2 regions of the Brachybacterium sp. J144 genome follow, and region 2 is predicted to be linked to the other one. Evidence: predicted binding sites of a transcription regulator. Region 2 holds the regulator's gene; the other holds the start of a gene.
What was found. Region 2 encodes HspR, which represses chaperone genes until heat shock. Its sites were predicted from a motif close to AAGTTGAGTCNNNNNGACTCAACTT; they were not measured.

Region 1: the regulator HspR is predicted to act here: its motif matches at 2,745-2,769, upstream of V1260_RS11490 (Hsp20/alpha crystallin family protein).

What each region holds. Positions count from the first base shown of each region.
Region 1 covers NZ_JAZDCG010000030.1:28,723-34,704, reverse strand. The annotation lists gene V1260_RS11515 (hypothetical protein) at 1-363, shown strand, start outside; gene V1260_RS11510 (hypothetical protein) at 369-539, shown strand; gene V1260_RS11505 (FadR/GntR family transcriptional regulator) at 561-1,256, shown strand; gene V1260_RS11500 (hypothetical protein) at 1,420-1,980, shown strand; gene V1260_RS11495 (hypothetical protein) at 1,977-2,549, shown strand; gene V1260_RS11490 (Hsp20/alpha crystallin family protein) at 2,817-3,248, shown strand; gene V1260_RS11485 (recombinase family protein) at 3,602-4,192, opposite strand; gene V1260_RS11480 (FAD-dependent oxidoreductase) at 4,326-5,696, opposite strand; gene V1260_RS11475 (arsenate-mycothiol transferase ArsC) at 5,721-5,982, opposite strand, start outside.
Region 2 covers NZ_JAZDCG010000001.1:215,283-221,264, reverse strand. The annotation lists gene V1260_RS00980 (TVP38/TMEM64 family protein) at 1-564, shown strand, start outside; gene V1260_RS00975 (glycosyltransferase) at 592-1,851, shown strand; gene V1260_RS00970 (heat shock protein transcriptional repressor HspR) at 1,769-2,206, opposite strand; gene V1260_RS00965 (DnaJ C-terminal domain-containing protein) at 2,286-3,278, opposite strand; gene V1260_RS00960 (nucleotide exchange factor GrpE) at 3,487-4,164, opposite strand; gene dnaK (molecular chaperone DnaK) at 4,164-5,982, opposite strand, start outside.

The DNA of each region.
Region 1 (5,982 bases), on a different contig from region 2:
TTCACGATGCCAATCGGTGAGGGGCTCGAGCTGGGGGACCCCCGAGAGGACGCGTACCTGGGGCAGGCCGTAACCGACTTCGATCTCGACTATGAGGGCCCGCTGACCTACCAGCCGATTCAGGTGGGCGGGGACGCTCACTGGCTGACCTTCGACCGTTCTGCGGACTACGCACAGCAAGGGGACCGCTCGGTCCACGAAACGTGGCCCGACTACTTGGTGGACCGGGTGCCCAGCCTGCTCGTCGAGGCGAACACCGCCGTCGCCGAGCCGACCCGCACCGCGACCGACGCCCTGCTCGGCGACGTGCTATTCACCGCGAGCAACCACATGACGAACCGGTGCTCGCGGTCGGACGGGTGAGCACGGTGGCGACGCGCCTGTTCGTCGGCGTCGACCTCGCGGCGGACCCGCGCCGGACCGGCCTCGCCACCCTCCACGAGGAGGGCGACCGAGCCCGGATCGAGCGCGTCCGCGTGGGGGCGAACGACGACGACGTGCTCGCCGCCGTCCTCTCCGCGGCGAAAGCCACTGAGTGATCAGACAGGTCGGGAGGATCGATGGCGGGGACATCCCAGGTCGACAAGGCGTTCGAGGGCCTGCGCCGGATGATCTCCTCCGGGGCGATCGCCCCGGGTCAACGACTCCCGAGCGAGCAGGAGCTGTGCAGCGAGCTCGACGTGTCCCGCAGCTCCCTGCGGGAGGCGCAGAAGATGCTCGGGTTCGCGGGAGTGCTCACCTCCCGGACCGGGGCCGGCACCTTCATCTCGGATCTCACGGCGGAGACGGTGATGTCCGGACTGTCCGTCACGATCCCGCTGATCCCGCTCGAGGAGTACCTGGGCCTGTTCGAGATCCGCCAGCTGCTCGAGGGGCACGCCGCCGCCCACGCCGCAGCGCATTTCACCGAGGACCAGCGCGCACAGCTGCTCGCCCTCGCCGAGGAGCTCGCCGACCGCCCCTGGGAGGACGAGGGCTCCGCGCTCGACGACGCCTTCCACGACCTGCTCATCTCCGGAGCGGGAAACGCCCCCATCTCCGCTCTGCTCAAGGCCATGCGTCAACGCGGTCGCCACTACCGGGTGTTCGAGCACGACGACGCGATAGAGCTCAAGCGCACCAGCGACGCCGAGCACCTGCGGATCGCACGCGCGATCCTCGCCCGCGACCCCGTGCAGGCGCACCTCGAGGCGATGGCGCACATCCGCACCACGCGCACCTGGCTCGAAGGGCTGCGCCCCGTCCCGGAGCCGTGAGGGGCCGGGGAAGCCAGGCCGACGGCACTGAGACACCCACTGGCGCAGCTCAGATGTCACACCCCGGCCCTACCCTCCCTCCATGATCATGTTCTTCGGCGAGGAGCCGGAACCGCCGTACACGGAGCCCCGGGGCACGTGCCCCGACTGCGGATCGCCTCGCGTGAGGCACCATCTGCTCGGGATGCCGGACCCGCGCACGCAGCCGCCCGCCCCCGACTGGGTCGACTGGCAGGGCTGTCTTCCGACGTTCGGCGACCGGTCGTGCGAGGACTGCGGGATCGGCTGGAACGTGAGCTGGCGAGAGGCTCCGCACGCTCCGATGCGTCTCGTCTCGGGCGACGGCGCGGCGTTCGCCCTGCTCCCGGTCCCCGATCTGGAGGACGACGGCGTGGTCGAGGTCGACATCGAGCTGCTGACCCCGGACCGGCTGGTCCGCTATCTCCATCGCGCGCCGGAGGAGGGGGCGCTCTCCCGGCTCGGCGACATGCTGCAGGACGCCGCGAAGGCCGACCTGCCCGAGGTCGAGGTCCCGTCCTTCCAGGATGAAGAGTCGGGGCTCGCGGTGCTCGTGCTCGACTCCGACCCCCTGACAGTGACCCTCGAGATCCTGGTCGCCCTGGAGCCGGGCAGTGAGGAGCGCGAGGTCGATGCGGTCGCCTTCGACGTCACCCGCGCCGACCTCATCTCCGCCTCCTATCAGATCTGGGCGTGGGAGGAATGAGCCACCTCGGAAACCTCCTGGAACTTCCGGAGGGGTCGCGCCTCACGGGCGTGACCCTCCACGACGTCGGCATCATGCCGAGGCACCGCTGGATGGCCGCGCACCTGCAGGTCGTGCTCCTGCCGGAGACGGCAGAGCCGTCGGCGAGCGCGGGAGCTCTCAGCGTCTTCCTCCCCGAGGTCTTCGCGAGCGTCCACGGCACCTCGCCCGACGGCGGGAGCTGGGCTGCGTTCCTGCTGCTCCCCCGCAGCGACCGACAGGTGATCCTTCGCGACGTCATAGCCCTCGCGCCCCTGCGCCGCGCGCTGGGGCTGCTCGGACTGGACGAGGCGGCGGCGAGGAGCATGCCACTGACCGGGAAGGCCCTGCAGGGGATGTACTGGCAGAGGGACACGCCCGACACCGACAGCTGGCCCGCCGAGGAAATGCTCCTCGGCCTGCTCGTCGAGCTGACCGGGGTGCCGCTGAAGGATGCGGTGGAGTTCGCGGCGCGCAGCGGAGCGGAGTGGGCGCCATCAGGTCAGCGGAAGCGGCTGGTGTCGCTGCTGGAGTCGTGGTCCGTGGAGTGAGGGACTGCGGGTTCGGCTGACGGTGGAGTCCGACACCCTCCGACCCAAGCGCTGCGGGGCGCACATAGCTCCGTGCGCCCACCTGAGTAACGAGAAGCATCAGGGGGTGCTCGGCGCTGTCGCAGAGGAGTTTCAGCGCCCGAGATGAACCGAATCAAGGCTGGCACTCTCCTAGGGAGAGTGGTAATCTGATCGCAGTTGAGTCGAAGAGACTCAAGGTTGGTAGGCCACCAATCCAGGAGGTGGCCGAGACAGGAAGGAGACATCATGGCTACCTACGACCCGTTCCGAGAGATGGAGCGTTTCGCGAGCAACTTCCTCGACGCTGGGCGACGGGGCCCTCGGCAGATGCCGATGGACCTGTACCGCGCCGGCGATCACTACGTCCTCTCCGCTGACCTGCCGGGCATCGATCCCGGGTCCGTCGATGTCGACGTCGACGGCCAGCTGCTGACCATCCGCGCCGAGCGAACCCTCGCGACCGATGAACAGGCGCAGTGGATCACCCGCGAGCGCACGGGAGGAACCTTCCTGCGTCAGCTCAGCCTCGGACAGGGACTGGACACCGAGCACATCTCCGCGAGCTACAACAACGGTGTGCTCAGCGTGACGATCCCGATCAGCGAGAAGGCCAAGCCCCGCAAGATCGAGATCACCACGCAGAACGCTCCCCAGCAGATCGAGTCCTCAGCGACCTGATCGACCCACTCCTATCGAAGGCCCCCGGCTCCCCGCGAAGCCGGGGGCCTTCCGTCGCTCAGGAAGCCGAACAAACGGAACCGCCGCCCACCACTCGCGACGATGATCAGCACGGTGCCCAGCTGCGCAACCTTCCAGTACGCAGGTCGGAGTGCATCTGAACCACCTGCGGGGAGCAACCGGGCACGAAGTTTTCTCCTCCGGCAGTGCGCCGCAGTTCCCCCAAGACTCCTGCACCCATCACCTTGTCATCCAGCCGACGGCATGGGAAACCCCGCAGACACAAATCGAGGCGGTCGCGGTCGAACTACTGGCCAAGTATCTTCGAGGGCTGGGCCGAAGCGATTGGTCGTTCAACCGCCTACTGCAGCAGGCCTAGAGAGCCCTCGGGCTTTGGATGTGCCGGCGAGGGCGGCGTCGCGGACGGAGCGGATCTGGTCGCTCTCAAGGGTGCGGGGCCGACCCTTGTAGGCGCCGCGCTTCTTGGCGGCGGCGATGCCCTCGGCCTGGCGCTGGCGGATGAGCTCGCGCTCGAACTGCGCGAAGGCTCCCATCATGTTGAGCTGGAACGCGGCCATCGGGTCTGAGTGTCCGGGCTCGAAGGTGAGTCGCTCCTTCAGGAACTCGATGCTCGCGCCCTTCCGGGGGCGCTGATCGGTGTGCTCGGTAGGGTCGCCGGTGATCTGCTGGACGATGTCGTTGAGGTCGATGACCGACCGGGCCAGGCGGTCCATGGACGCGACGACGACATGGTCGCCGCGGCGGACGTGCCGGATGAGCGCCTGCAGCTGCGAGCGGTCCGTCGCGCTCTTTCCGGACTGCTTCTCGGTGAAGATCTGATCGCACTCCCCCACCGCCTCAAGCTGCCGCGCTAGGTTCTGGCCGGCCGAGGACACCCGGAGGTACGAGACACGCTGCCCCGGGGCCCGATGTGCTCCATTCATGTCTAGGACCCTAGCCGAGACATGTTCCAAAACACCGAAAAGGACCCTGTTGAACAGCAACGATGTCTTGGTGAGGGGTGTCGCTTTTGGGTATACCCCAGCGGGACGCCCATTGGCCGTCCCGCTGGGGCGGTCATCGACTGAGAGTGAGGGTGATTGGCTGGGGGCTGCTGCAGCAGGTGTCCTCGGCGGGCGCCGGTGCGCAGCAACTGTCGGTCGTGGCTGCGGGGGCGTCGCAGCTGCCGCCGAGGTCGGTGGTGCACACCCCGGTTTCGGGCAGCTCGAGGTGGACGGCGTCTGCGGCGGCGCGGTCGCCGGCCAGGGCGGCAGCGATGGAGCGGACCTGCTCGTAGCCGGTGGCCATGAGGAAGGTGGGGGCGCGTCCGTAGCTCTTCATACCGACGATGTAGAAGTTCTTCTCTGGGTGGGCGAGGACGCGTTCACCGTGGGGTTCGACGGAGCCGCAGGAGTGGAACTCGGGATCGATGAGCGGGCCCAGTTGGGCGGGGGCCTCGACCGCGGTGTCCAGGTTCAGGCGGAGCTCGGAGAGGGTGGCGAGGTCGGGTCGGAAGCCGGTGGCCGGGATCAGTGCATCGACAGTCACGGCGCGTTCACCGTCCGGGGTGTTCGCGTGGACGATCAGCGCGTTCTCCAGCGTGAACTTCGTGATCGTGAAGGACGTCTGGACCTCGATGCGCCCGGAGTCGACGAGGTGGCGCAGCCGGGTGCCGAGGGCGCCGCGTGCAGCGAGTTCGTCCTGGTCGCCTCCTCCGTAGACGCGGGAGGGGTCCGCGGCGCGGAGCGCCCAGGTGATCCGGGTGTCTGGGTTGTGCTCAGCGAGGTCGAGCAGGGAGTTGGCGGCCGAGTGGCCAGCGCCGACGACCATGACGTGCTGTCCGGCGAACTGGACGCGGTCTCGTCCGAGCACGTCGGGCAGGGGCCGGGTGATGCGCCCGGCGGTGCGCGCCTCGTGTTCGCCGGCGGCGGGGAGGCCGGCCTGGCCGAGGGGGTTGGGCGTGGCCCAGGTGCCGGAGGCATCGATCACGGCGGAGGCGATGATGTCCTCGCTGACCCCGGTAGGCGTCTGGATGCGGACCAGGAACGGGGTCTCGTTGCGGCCAGCGGTGCGGGTCTTGTCCACGCCGACCCGGGAGACAGCGGTGACCCGCGCTCCGTACCGGATCGACTCGACGAGTCCGGGCAGCTGGGAGAGGGGTCCGAGGTACTGCTGGCGCAGTTCCTGACCGGTGGGCAGCGCCTCGCTGTCCGGCGCGGTCCAGCCGTTCGCCTCGAGCAGTCGCTGGGCGGCGGTATCGAGGTTGTACTGCCAGGGGGAGAAGAGGCGGGTGTGTCCCCAGTCGCTGATCGCCGCTGCCGCGGAGGGGCCGGCCTCCAGGACGAGGAAGGGCAGGCCTCGTTCGTGGAGGTGGGCGGCGGCGGCCAGCCCGATGGGGCCGGCGCCGATGATGACGATGGGCTGCACGGTGGTTGCGGTGGTGAGCATGGTGAGGCTCCTTCGCCCGAGGGGTCAGTTCGAGGATCGAGTGAGGTCGGCCAGGAGCTCGTGGACGCGGGCGTCGATGTCGTCGCGCACCAGTCGCATCCGCTCCATGCCTTCGATGCCACGCTTGGAGGGTTCGTCGGTGTGCCAGGTGGTGACCGGTGCGGTCATCCCCTCGACCGGCTCGATGACGGCCTCCTCGCCGAGGACGATGACCTGGTCGACGCTGCGCAGCAGCTCGGGCGTGACCGGCTGCGGGATGGCGGAGGACATGTCCGCACCGACCTCC
Region 2 (5,982 bases):
GCCGCCCGGCTCTCCCCGCTGCTCGGCCTCGCCCTCAGCATCGGGCTGGTCTGGTGGGGCCTCGAGGCCGGGGTGCTGCAGTCCCTCGAGAACCTGCAGGCCTTCATCGACTCGCTCGGAGCCTGGGGACCTGCCGCCTTCCTGCTCGTCTCCGCGGCCTCGGTGGTCTTCCCGATCGTGCCCGGCGGCCTGTTGGTGATCGCGGGGCCGGTGCTCTTCGGGCCGATCGAGGGGACGCTCTACAACTACGTCGCGGTGAGCGCGGGCTCGATGCTGAACTTCGCGATCGGCCGGCACGTGGGCCTCGCCCTCATCGAGCGGATCTTCCCGGCCCGCACGGTCGAGAAGTTCCTCGGCTGGACCCGCAACCGCCACTTCACCCGCGCTTTCGCGACCGCCATCGTGCTGCCCGTCGCCCCCGACGATCTGCTCTGCTACATCGCCGGGACCACCCGGATGCGCTGGCGGACCTACGCGGCGATCATCCTGCTGTGCAAGCCGTGGGCCCTGCTCGCGTACGGACTGGGCGTCAGCGCACTGCTGCTGCGCTTCCTGCCCTGGTGAGACCGTCCCGGTGAGAGGAGGACCGAGATGCTGATGAGATCCCGCGCCGTGAGGCGCCCCCGTCCTGCGCCCGACCCGCTGCGGCGCTGGGCCGACCGCCTGGTGCACACCGTGCTGCCCGGCCGCCACCCCCGTCGCGACGTGCGCGGGGACGAGCCGCTGCGCGTGCTGATGCCCCGCGGTCTCGCCCGCGCCGCCCACCAGTCCGGGATCGGCGCCGCCATGCGCCATCAGGAGACGGTGGTGCGCTCCCTGGGCCATGTGGTGGTCACCAATCCGCTGCGCCCCTTCGACGTGGTGCACCTGAACACCCCGTTCCCGGACACGCCGCTGCTGGCCCGCTGGGCGCGGCTGTGGCGTCGGCCGGTGCTCGTGTGGGCGCACTCCACGGAGGACGACTTCCGCGACTCCTTCCCCGGCTCGAACGCGCTGGCCCCCACCTTCCGCCGCTGGATCGCCCACCTGTACCGCCAGGGCGACGCCGTGATCACGCCCAGCGACTACTCCAAGGCGCTCGTGTCCGCCCCGAAGTACGGGATCACCCGCCCCATCCACGTGCTCTCCAACGGCGTGGACACGACCTTCTTCCGCCCCGATCCCTCGGCGCGGGGCCGGCTGCGGGAGAGCCTCGGACTCACCCCTGACGCGCAGGTCGTGATCAGCGTCGGCATGCAGCTGGTGCGCAAGGGGATCCTCGACTGGGTCGAGGTGGCCCGGCGCCTGCCCGAGGTGACCTTCGTCTGGTACGGCCGGACGGACGAGCGGCTGCTCACGGCGGAGGTCGAGCGGGCCCTCGCGACTGCCCCGTCGAACGCGATCTTCCCCGGCTACCTCCGGGCGGACCAGCTCCGCGAGGCATACTGCGGCGCGGACGCCTTCTGCTTCCTGACCAAGGAGGAGACGGAGGGCATCGTGCTCTGGGAGGCGCTCGCCTGCGGCGTGCCTGCCCTGGTGCGCGGCATCGAGCTGTACCGCGACCGGATGCCCGACGGGGTGCTGACCCATCAGGTCGACGGCGACGACCCGGGCTTCGCGGCCCGCGCCGCGTCCCGTCTCGAGGACCTGCTCGCGGGGCGGCTCACCGATCTCACCGGAGCCGGTCGTCGCGCGGCCGAGGAGGTCGACCTGCGCCAGGTCGCGCAGCGACTGCGGTACATCTACCTGCTGACCGGGGTGCAGCCGCATCGTCGGCCGCGCGGCGGGCTCAGGGGCGGCGGTTCGGCCGCCACAGCACCAGCGCTCCGCCGGCCGGACGCCGCGGGCGCTCCCCTCGCCGCAGGGCGCTGATCTCCCCGTCGCGGCCGGCGGTGAAGACCCGCCGCTGCGCCGGGTTGAGGGACTCGAGGGCCTCGCGCACCGCGTCGAGCTGCTCGGCGAGTGCGGTCACCTCGTCCTGCAGCTCGAGGATCCGCTTGATGCCGGCGAGGTTGATGCCCTCCTCCTGCGAGAGGCGCTGCACCTCCCGGAGGGTCGCGACGTCGCGGGCGCTGTAGCGCCGGCCGCGCCCGCGGGTCCGCTGCGGGGAGACCAGCCCCAGCCGGTCGTACTGGCGGAGGGTCTGTGGGTGCATGCCGGAGAGCTCCGCGGCGACGGAGATGACGAAGACCGGCGCCCGCTCGTCGAGGCGGTGCGGGGTGACCATGGGACGTCTCCTTCCGTGCGGTGCGGGTCTGCGGGTCGATGCGGTTCTCCGGGCCACGGCCGACGGGTGCCGACGCGCCTCAGCGGGCGGCGGTCTCCAGCAGGCCGGCGCGCGGGTCCTCGTCGCCGAGGGCGTCGCGGAAGTCCTCGACGGCCTTCCGCGCCGCGCCCTCGACGTGCGCGGGGACGGCGACCTCGACGGTGACGAGCAGGTCGCCGGTCGCCTTCGCGGTGCGGACGCCCTTGCCGCGGGCGCGCAGGGTGCGGCCGCTTGGGGTGCCGGGCGCGACCTTGAGGTTCACGGTGCCGCCCTCGAGCAGGGGCACGGTGAGGGTCGTTCCGAGCACCGCCTCGTCGAAGCGGAGCGGGACGGTGAGGCGCAGGTTCGCGCCGTCCATCGACCACAGCGGGTGCGGCTCGACGTCGAGGGTGAGCAGCAGGTCGCCGGCGGGGGCGCCGCCGGGGCCGGGGCGTCCCTTGCCGCGCAGGCGGATCTTCTGCCCGTCGTGGACGCCCGCGGGGATGCGGACGGTGAGGGGCTTGCCGTCGACGGTCAGGCGCACCTCGGCGCCGAGCGCGGCGTCGCGGAAGGGGATGCGTGTGCGCGCGGAGACGTCCTGGCCCTTCTGGGGCGCGGCGTTCGGGGCGAAGCCCGTCGGGAAGCCGGATCCGCCGCCGGAGCCGCCGAACATGCGCAGCAGGTCGTCGATGTCGGGGGCGGGCCCGCCCGGACCCGCGGTCGAGTAGCCGCCCTGGCCGCCGAACATCGAGGAGAAGATGTCCTCGAATCCCGCGCCGCCGGCTCCGCCGGCACCCGCGGAGAAGCGGGCGCCGCCTGCGCCCATGGCGCGGATCGCGTCGTACTGCTGGCGCTGCTCGGCGTCGGAGAGGACGGAGTACGCCTCCCCGATCTCCTTGAAGCGCTCCTCGGCGCGGGGATCATCGGGGTGACGGTCGGGGTGGTGCTTCTTGGCCTGATTGCGGTAGGCCTTCTTGATCTCCTGCGCGGTGGCGTCCTTGGAGACGCCGAGGACCGCGTAGAAGTCCTTCTCGAGCCAGTCCTGTTGGGACATGGGCGTCTCCTTCCGGGAGAGGATCAGGGGCTTCTGCGGTGATGTGCGGGGGCGGGGGGGGGGGGGGGGGGGGGGAGGGGGAGAACCCGAACAGTGGGTTGGGGGGGGGGGGGGGGGTACGGAGGAAGGGGCTGGTTTGCACGGGGGGGGGGGAGGTGGGCAACAACACCCTCCCCCCCCCCCCCCCCCCCCCCCCCCCCCGGGGTGGTCAGGCGGGGCCGCGGGTGCCCACGCGGGCGGGGCGGAGGATCCGCTCCTTCAGCGCGTAGCCAGGCTGCATGACCAGGGTGATGGTCGTGGTCTCCGCCTCCGCGGAGTCCTCGTGCATCAGCGCTTCGTGGCGGGTGGGGTCGAACTCCTCCCCCACCTCCCCGAAGCGGGTCAGCCCCTGGGAGGCGAGGGCCTCCTGGAGCTTCTGCGCGATCGAGTGGAAGGGCGTACCCTCGACGATGTCGCCGTGCTGACGGCCCAGCTCGATGTCGTCGAGGACGCCGATCAGCGAGCTGAGGATGCGGCCGGCCGCCGCCTCCTTGCCCGCCTCGGCGGAGGCCTCGATGCGTCGGCGCGAGTTGACGTACTCGGCCTGCTCGCGGCGCAGCTGCTCGGTGAGCTCGGTGACCTGGCCCTCGAGCTCGGCGACGCGGCCCGCGTCGGCGGGCGCCGACGCGTCGGCGCCCTCATGTGCGGCCTGCTCGAAGAGCTCGGCCGCCTCGGCGTCGATCGGGTCGGCGGGTCCCTGGGCGCCCTGGCCCTCGGGGGCGGGGGCGTCCCCGGAGGGACGGACCGTGCCGTCCTCCGGGTTCACCTTCCGCTTGTCGGTGAACGAGAACCGCGGCTCGCCCTCGGGGCGCTGCGCGTCGTCGGGAGTGCTCTGGTCCTCGGTCATCACTTCTTCTCCTCGTCCTCGTCCACGATCTCGGCGTCGACCACGTCGTCGTCATCGGACGACGGCGCCTCGGTGCCCTCGGGGGCACCCTCGGCCTGGGCCTGGGAGTAGATCGCGGTGCCGACGGCCTGGAGCGCCTCGTTCAGCGCGTCGCGCTTGGCCTCGAGGTCCGCGGTCTCCGCGTCCTCCTTGGCCAGCTCGTCCTTCGCCTCCTTGAGGGCGTCCTCGGCCTTGGTCCTGTCGCCGTCCGAGATCTTGTCCGCGTTGTCCGCGAGCAGCTTCTCGCCCTGGTAGACGAGCTGCTCGAGGGTGTTGCGGGCGTCGGCGTTCTTGCGGCGCTCCTCGTCCTCGGCGGCGTGCGCCTCGGCGTCCTTGATCATGCGGTCGATGTCCTCTTCGGACAGCGCGGAGCCGCCGGTGATCTGGATGGACTGCTCGTTGCCGGTGCCGCGGTCCTTCGCGGTGACGTGCACGATGCCGTTGGAGTCGATGTCGAAGGTGACCTCGATCTGCGGGATGCCTCGGGGGGCCGGGGCGATGCCGGTCAGCTCGAAGGTGCCGAGGAGCTTGTTGTCGCGGGTGAACTGGCGCTCGCCCTGGAAGACCTGGATCGCCACGGACGGCTGGTTGTCGTCCGCGGTCGAGAACACCTCGGAGGTCTTGGTCGGGATGGCGGCGTTGCGCTCGATGAGCTTGGTCATCACGCCGCCCTTGGTCTCGATGCCGAGGGAGAGCGGGGTGACGTCCATGAGCAGGACGTCCTTGCGCTCGCCCTTGATGACCGCGGCCTGGAGGGCGGCGCCGACGGCGACGACCTCGTCCGGGTTCACGGACTTGTTGGGCTCCTTGCCACCGGTGAGCTCCTTGACGACCTCGGTCACGGCGGGCATGCGGGTCGAGCCGCCGACGAGGACCACATGGTCGATGTCGGAGACCTTGATGCCGGCGTCCTTGATGACCTGGTGGAAGGGTGCCTTGGTGCGCTCGAGGAGGTCCTTGGTCATGTCCTCGAACTGGGCGCGGGTGAGCTTCTCGTCGAGGTGCAGCGGGCCGTTCTCGGTCATCGACAGGTACTGCAGCGAGATCGAGGTGGAGGTCGAGGAGGACAGCTCCTTCTTCGCCTGCTCGGCGGCCTCCTTGAGGCGCTGCAGAGCGATACGGTCCTTGCCGAGGTCCACGCCGTCCTTGTTCTTCACCTGGGTGATCAGCCAGTCGACGATCTTCTGGTCCCAGTCGTCGCCGCCGAGGCGGTTGTCGCCCGCGGTGGCCTGGACCTGGATGGTCGAGCCGTCCTCGTCCTTGCTCACCTCGAGGAGGGACACGTCGAAGGTGCCGCCGCCGAGGTCGAAGACCAGGATCTGCTCGTCGTCCTTGCCCTTCTCGAGGCCGTAGGCGAGGGCCGCGGCGGTGGGCTCGTTGATAATGCGCAGGACGTTGAGGCCCGCGATGGTGCCGGCGTCCTTGGTGGCCTGGCGCTCCGAGTCGGAGAAGTAGGCGGGGACGGTGATGACGGCGTCGGTCACGGTCTCGCCCAGGTAGGACTCGGCGTCCTTCTTGAGCTTGCCGAGGGTGCGCGCGGAGATCTCCTGCGCGGTGTACTTCTTGCCGTCGATCTCGACGCTCCAGTCGGTGCCCATGTGGCGCTTGACGGAGGAGATGGTGCGGTCGACGTTGGTGACGGCCTGACGCTTGGCGACATCGCCGACGAGGACCTCGCCCTGCTTGGAGAAGGCGACGACCGACGGGGTGGTGCGGGAGCCCTCGGCGTTCGCGATGACGGTGGGCTGACCGCCCTCGAGGACGGCGACGGCGGAGTTG